2 linked regions of the Azospira inquinata genome follow. The protein of the gene in region 2 interacts with the protein of the main gene of each other region in a pairwise test. Links are inferred from orthologs where the notes say so. Each region holds a gene or a part of one and is shown on either strand. Other genes may lie near its edges.

Region 1 (3,146 bases), 650 kb from region 2 along the record:
GAGGAAACGGAAACCCTGACCCCGGAACTCCTGGCCCAGCTCCGGGCCGTCACCGCCGACCTGAACGAGGACGGCCTGCGGGTGGTGGCCGTGGCCGGTCGAGAACTGCCCCCCACCCAGGACACCTACGGGGTGGCGGATGAAAAGGAGCTGGAACTCCTGGGATACATCGCCTTCCTGGACCCCCCCAAGGAAACCACCGCCCCTGCCATCACCGCCCTGAACGACCACGGGGTAGCGGTCAAGGTGCTCACCGGGGACAACGAGCTGGTCACCAGCAAAATCTGCCGGGAAGTGGATATGCCCATTACCGGCATTCTCCTGGGGGCCGAAGTGGAAGACCTGGATGACCAGGCCCTGGGCCTGCGGGCGGAGCAAGCCAATGTTTTCGCCAAACTCACCCCGGCCCACAAGGAACGCATTGTCCGGGCCCTGCGCCAACGGGGCCACGTGGTGGGCTTCATGGGAGACGGCATCAACGACGCCCCGGCCCTGCGGGCGGCGGACATCGGCATTTCCGTGGATACGGCGGTGGATATCGCCAAGGAAGCGGCGGACATCATTCTCCTGGAAAAGAGCCTGATGGTCCTGGAAGAAGGGGTGGTGGAAGGGCGCAAGACCTTCGCCAATATGCTCAAGTACATCAAGATGACCGCCAGTTCCAACTTCGGCAACGTCTTTTCCGTCCTGGTGGCCAGCGCCTTCCTGCCCTTCCTGCCCATGCTGCCCCTCCAGCTCCTGGTGCAGAACCTGCTCTATGACTTCTCCCAGGTGGCCATTCCCTTCGACAATGTGGACCCGGAACAGGTGGCCCGGCCCCAGCACTGGAACCCCACGGACCTGGGCCGCTTCATGGCCTTTTTCGGGCCGGTGAGCTCGGTGTTCGACATTCTCACCTTTGCCCTCATGTGGTTCGCCTTCGGCGCCAACGGGCCGGAACACCAAAGCCTGTTCCAATCCGGCTGGTTCGTGGAAGGCCTCCTCTCCCAAACCCTGATCGTGCACATGATCCGCACCCGGCGCATTCCCTTCCTGCAAAGCCGGGCGGGCTGGCCCCTGCTGTTGGCCACCCTGGCCATCATGATCCTGGGCATTGTCATGGTCATGGGCCCCTATGCCCACTACTTCAAGCTGGAAGCCCTGCCCCTGGCCTACTTCGGCGCCCTGGCCGCCATTTTGCTGGGCTATATGGGCCTCACCCAGTGGATGAAAGGCTTCTACAGCCGCCGCTACGGCTGGCAATAAACCCATAGCGTCCCGCCGCCCCGCTCCCCCCAGGCGCGGGGTGGCGGCTTGCCAAGGGCAGCCGCTTCAGGCCTACTAGCCCCATGACCGCCCCCGCTTCCCCGCCAGCTCCCCCCTTTCCCCCTGCCCCCCTAAACCAACCGATCTGGGGCGTGGTCCTGGCCGGAGGCCTGGGGCGTCGTTACGGCGGGGCGGACAAGGGACTCCAATGTCTGGGGGGTGTGCCCCTGGCCCGGCGGGTGGCCCTAACCCTGGCGCCTCAGGTCAGCGCCCTGGCCATCAACGCCAACCGGCATCCGGACATCTACGGGGCCTGGGGCTACCCGGTTTTTGGCGACCAGCGCCCGGATTATCCCGGCCCCCTGGCCGGACTGCTGGAAGCCCTGGGCCGCTCCCCCTACCCCTGGGTGGCCGCCGCCCCCTGCGACACCCCCTTTCTGCCTCCGGATCTGGTGGCCCGTCTGGCCCAGGCCTTGGCGGAAAACCCGGGAGAGGTGGCGGCGGTCCGCAGCGGCGGCCGGGAGCATCCCCTCTGCTGCCTCTGCTCCACCACCCTGGCCGCCCCCCTGGGGGCCTATCTGGATGGGGGGGGCCAGCGGGTGTTGGCCTGGCTGGCCAGCCGGGCTACCCGCTGGGTGGAATTTCCCGACCCGGAGAATTTCCGCAATCTGAATACCCCGGCGGACCTGGCGGCTGCGGACCTGGGCAAGGGGCAGTAAAAGCCTAACGGCATAGCCAGGAAGCCCGCCATCAGGCCCCCGGGCCCCGGAAATTGGCCCAGCATAAGCATAAAGGCTGGCACCCGTCCGGGAAACGGCTACAATCCTAGCTCTTAGTATTAGAACTTACGGCCATGATCGTTCCCTACCCTTTTCTGCGTCCTTTGCTGAACGTGAATCTGGCCTGGGCCGGCGTGGACCTGGCGCTTTTTCCTGAAGATTTCCCCGATGGGGAACTGGCCGCCACGGGCATCACCCACCTGGCCCAACACAATCGCAGCCTGCCCCACCCCCTCACCCTGCCCTGGCTGATGCCCGGGGATCGGGAAATCTACGCCCGCAATTCCATCGCCACCCAACTGCCGGTGGAACAGCTCATCCTCACCCTGCCGGACGGGGATCTGGACCAGGATCTGAGCTTTCTCCGCCATCCGGGTTTCCGTATCGCCGCCCAGGCGGACAGCAACGCCACCCTGAATCACCTGATCCAGCGCAAGGCGGACTGGGCCGTGCTGGACGCCCGCCAGGCCCGTGACCAGGTCTCCCCCCTGGAACTGGCCCGGGCCAAGGAAGCGGGGCTGGTGCTGGTGGCCCGTCAGGTGCGCAACAACGATCTGCTGGCCTGGTGCGGTGCCCGGGGCTTCAACCTGGTCAGCAACGAATTTCTCTTCCGTCCGGACGAGGTGGACGGCACGGTGCCGGACCCGGCCAAGCTGCGGCTCCTGAAAATTCTCTCCCTCATCGTCCAGGACGCGGATACCCGGGAACTGGAAGAACTGTTCAAGCAGGAAGCCAAGCTTTCCTACAACCTGCTGCGTCTGGTGAATTCCGTTTCCCTGGGGGTAACCACCCGCATTTCCAGCTTCGGCCAGGCCATCACCCTCCTGGGCCGGCGCCAGCTGCAACGCTGGCTGCAACTGCTCATCTACGCCCACCAGTTCAGCGAAGAGCAACAGCCCAACCCCCTCATGCAACAGGCCGCCCTGCGGGGCGCCCTGATGGAGCGGCTGGCCATGGCTGCCGCCCCGGATAAGGCGGAGGACCGGGATTTCCGGGACTGCGCCTACATGGTGGGGGCCTTCTCCCTGCTCAACATTCTCCTGCACCTATCCATGAGCGACATTCTCGCCGCCCTGCCCCTCACCGACGAGGTCCAGGGCGCCCTGGCCGCCCACGCCGGCC
Region 2 (3,810 bases):
AAGCCCTGGATGTCCAGGTCTTCGAAAATCTGGGGATCGGGGTGCGGGCCGCCCTGGAGGCCCGGGATATGGCCACCGCCCTGCACACCATCGCCGCCCGCTTCCCCAATACGGAAGAGGCGGCCCAGTATTTCGGCCGCACCGGCACCTGGCTAGCCCAGGCCACGGCGGCGGCAAATCTGTCGGAAAAGGTCACGGCCCTCCTGGACGCAGGCAAAATTTCCAGCACCGGCGCCGCCGTCAAGCTGGAAAAGCTGGCCCGGAAAAACGAAGCCAAGGCCGAATCCCTCATCGAACACCTGTCCGATGGGGAAAAGCTGTCCAAGAAGGTGGTGGAAGAAGAACTCTCCGCCGCTTCCGGCCGCAACCGCAAGGCGGAAGCCCCGGCACCGGAGGCCGCCCCGGCCCCAGCCCAGGAAGCTGCGTCAGCGGCGCCCCAGCCCACCGCCGTGCCTGCTGGCGTGGCCCCCTGGGAAGACCTGCCCGGGGAAGGCGAGACCTCCCCGGACCCGACAGCCGCTCCCCACGCCCGGCTCAATCCGGGCAAGATCAAGCTGGTGGCCGAGCTTCTGGGCCTGGAAGAGGAAGACCCGGAAACGGTGCTGGCCCGGCTGGTGGACGAATTCCTGGCCACCAAGCAGGGCTAAGTAAGGGGCATTTCAAGCGGTAGCTGGGAAGAAACGGCGGGGCCCTGACGACTCAGGGGCCCGTCCTGCCCAAAGGGGAATTTCCCGGTAGATTGTTCATGGGTGAGCCTCAGAACCTGGAACTGGGGCGGCGCCCCGGGATTACGGGCGGAAGCCCGGCCCTTGAGGAGGGGCCCGCTGCCGCCTGCCGCCTGCCGCCTGCCGCCTGCCGCCTGCCGCCTGGCTCTGGCTCTGGCTCTGGCTCTGGCTCTGGCTCTGGCTTCTGGCTTCTGGCTTCTGGCTTCTGGCTTCTGGCGATCAGCAGTTTGCCCGCCAACCCCCGGCCACCCCCGCCTCAGTCGGCCCCGGCCCAGCGCTGGGCTGCTGCCTCGTCGTCCGCCTTGGCTTCCACCCAGCGGGCCCCGTCCCGGGTTTGTTCCCGCTTCCAGAAAGGGGCCTGGGTTTTCAGGTAATCCATAATGAATTCGCAGGCCTGGAAGGCGTCGCCCCGATGCACGGCGGCCACGGCCACCAGCACGATCTGATCCTTGGGCGCCAGACGGCCGACCCGATGCACTACCCGCACACCGCGCAGGTCCCAGCGGGCCCGGGCCTGGACCTCGATGTCAGCCAGGGCCTTTTCCGTCATGCCCGGGTAGTGTTCCAGGAACATTTCTCCGATGTCCGTTTGGCCCTGGTTCATGTCCCGCACCAGGCCCACAAAGCTGGCCACGGCCCCGATACCCGGGTCGTCGCCACGGAGGTCAGTCACCTCTTGGCCCAGGTCGAAATCCTCCGTCTGCACGGATATGGTCATGGCCGCCTCAGCCTCCGGTCACGGGGGGGAAAAAGGCCACTTCATCCCCGTCTGCCACCGGGGTGGCGGCCCGGGCCATGGTCTGATTGACGGCAAAACGGAGATTGGGGGTGGTTTCCAGCCGCTCCCACTCTCCGCCCCTGGCGGCCAGCCAGCGGCGCAGGGCGCCCAGGTCGGCCACACCCTCCGGCAGGACCAGACTTTCCCGATCCACCCCCAGGTTTTCCCGCAGGCCGGCGAAATAAAGCACGGTCACCATGGCGCCTCCTCAGTTCAGCAATTCGGAAAACGGCAGGAAGCGCACCCAGTCCCCCTGCTGCACCAGGGTCTGGGGCGGTATATCCAGCAGGCCATCCCCATGGACATTGGAGGCCATGACCCCGGAGCCCTGATGGGGATAAATGGATACGGCCCCATCTTCGTTCAGGGTGGCCCGCAGGAATTCCCGGCGCCGGTCCCCCTTCAGCCAGGCATCGGCGGCCAGAAGCCGATAGGCCACCGGGGTCACCCGGGCCGCCCCCTGGCGGCGCAGCAGGAAGGGCCGCACCAGGACCAGGAAGGTGACAAAGGCGGACACCGGATTGCCCGGCAGGCCAATGAAATCCACCGCCCCGCCGTCTTCCCTGCGTACCTGCCCGAAGGCCAGGGGCTTGCCCGGCTTAATGCCGATTTGCCACAAATCCAGGCGACCTTCCGCCCGCACCGCCGCCTTCACATGGTCTTCTTCCCCCACGGAAACGCCGCCGCTGGTCAGAATCACGTCGCTCTCCGCCGCGCCCCGGCGCAGGGCCGCCCGGGTGGCCTCCAGATCGTCCGGCACCTGGCCCAGATCCCGCACCTCACAGCCCAGGCGTTGCAGCAGGGCCACCAGGGCAAAGCGGTTGGTGTTGTAGATGGTGCCCGGGACCAGGGGCTCCCCGGGCATACGCAGCTCGTCCCCGGTAAAGAAGACGGCGACCCGCAGGGGGCGGAAAACGGGAATCTGGGCCAGGCCCACGGAGGCGGCAAAGGCCACATCCTGGGGCCGCAAACGGCTACCGGCGGCCAGCAGGGGGCCGCCCCGGGCCACGTCTTCCCCGGCCCGGCGAATGTTTTCCCCCAGCTTGGGCAGGTGGTTAATCACCACCCCTTCCCCCTCGTGGCTGCACAGCTCCTGCATCACCACCCCATCCGCCCCGGGGGGCACGGGGGCGCCGGTAAAAATCCGGGCGGCGCTGCCCGGCGCCAGGGGAGTTCCCACGCTGCCCGCCGGAATACGCTGGCTGACGGGCAGGCGGGTGCCGGCAACGGTCACCTCCCCCACCCGCAGGGCGTAACCATCCACCGCCGAGTTATCCAGGGGCGGCACATCCAGGGGGGAAACCAAATCTTGGGCCAGCACCCGGCCATGGGCGGCAGCGGTATCCACGGTTTCCACCTGGGTCAGGGGCTGGGCGGCGGCCAGCAGTTGGGCCAGGGCGTCTTCAAATTTGAGCATGGGGGTTCCTCGAGCCGTGGCGGTCCAGGTAGTCCAGGACAAAGGCCGCTACGGCCGCCGGTTGGTTCAAATCCAGCCAGGGTAGGCCCTGATCGGCCAGCCCGGGTGGGGGAATATCACTGGCCACAGCCAGAATTCCCGGGTGGTCAGGATACAGGGGCGGCTTGCCATTGGCTGCCCGATAGACCTCTATTTTGGGTATGGGTTCTTGCTTATACCCTTCCACCAGGACCAGATCGCAGGGCTCCAGCCGGGCCAGGTGCTCCGCCAGGGTGGGCTCGGGGGCCGCTCCCAATTCCCGCAGCAGGGCCCAGCGCCGGTCGCTGGTCACCAGCACCTGGGCGCAGCCCGCCGCCCGGTGACGGTAGGAATCCTTGCCCGGCTGATCCATGTCGAAGCCGTGGTGGGCGTGCTTGATCAGGGCCAGGGACAGCCCCTGGGCCACCAGCAGGGGCACCACCTGCTCCACCAGGGTGGTCTTGCCCGAGCCGCTGCTGCCCGTAAAGCCGAACACGGGAGGCGGGGAAGACGGGCGGGGAAGGGGCATGGGGGAATCTCCGGGCATCAAGGGGAAAGGGGCCTGGCGGCCTGCCACTTTCCCCGGAAGAAAAAAAAGCGTCAAGGCGAGGGGCGCCCTGACGCTGGGAAAAAGCCGCCCCGCCTTGTGGGGGGCACGGGACGGCACGGGTTAAACCGGCGTCGGGGGTTTAGCGCCGGGGCCGCACCAGCTGCCAGCGGCGCCCCAGGTAAGTGACCGAACCGAAGCCGCTCCAGACGTGGACCAGACGGGAGAAGGGAAAGATGATGAAGAGGCTCATGCCCATGAACAGGTGCAGCTTGAAGATGGGGGAAGCTTCTTCGATGCACAGGGGGGCGTCGCCCCGGAAGGT

The links. Proteins that work in one complex are often made in the same cells at the same time.
Region 1: the proteins of Azoinq_RS09910 (region 2) and mobA interact in binary tests that used the Escherichia coli proteins (3 or more experiments, as listed by UniProt). The link is inferred for Azospira inquinata from one-to-one orthologs.

The regions. Positions count from the first base shown.
Region 1 is NZ_CP064782.1:2,809,255-2,812,400, reverse strand. The notes cover bases 409-3,146. They hold mobA (molybdenum cofactor guanylyltransferase MobA), read left to right. Parts: upstream 409-1,328; coding sequence 1,329-1,964; downstream 1,965-3,146. Other genes in these bases: Azoinq_RS12770 (EAL and HDOD domain-containing protein), read left to right, coding at 2,099-3,146; mgtA (magnesium-translocating P-type ATPase), read left to right, coding at 409-1,245. Outside these bases: more of mgtA, read left to right, coding at 1-408. UniProt on the Escherichia coli protein: Transfers a GMP moiety from GTP to Mo-molybdopterin (Mo-MPT) cofactor (Moco or molybdenum cofactor) to form Mo-molybdopterin guanine dinucleotide (Mo-MGD) cofactor.
Region 2 is NZ_CP064782.1:2,157,648-2,161,457, reverse strand. Bases 817-3,810 are described here. They hold Azoinq_RS09910 (molybdopterin molybdotransferase MoeA), read right to left. Parts: upstream 2,921-3,810; coding sequence 1,712-2,920; downstream 817-1,711. Other genes in these bases: narI (respiratory nitrate reductase subunit gamma), read right to left, coding at 3,628-3,810; mobB (molybdopterin-guanine dinucleotide biosynthesis protein B), read right to left, coding at 2,907-3,467; moaD (molybdopterin converting factor subunit 1), read right to left, coding at 1,451-1,702; moaE (molybdopterin synthase catalytic subunit MoaE), read right to left, coding at 982-1,443. Also shown: Azoinq_RS09925 (ParB/RepB/Spo0J family partition protein), read left to right, coding at 1-647. UniProt on the Escherichia coli protein: Catalyzes the insertion of molybdate into adenylated molybdopterin with the concomitant release of AMP.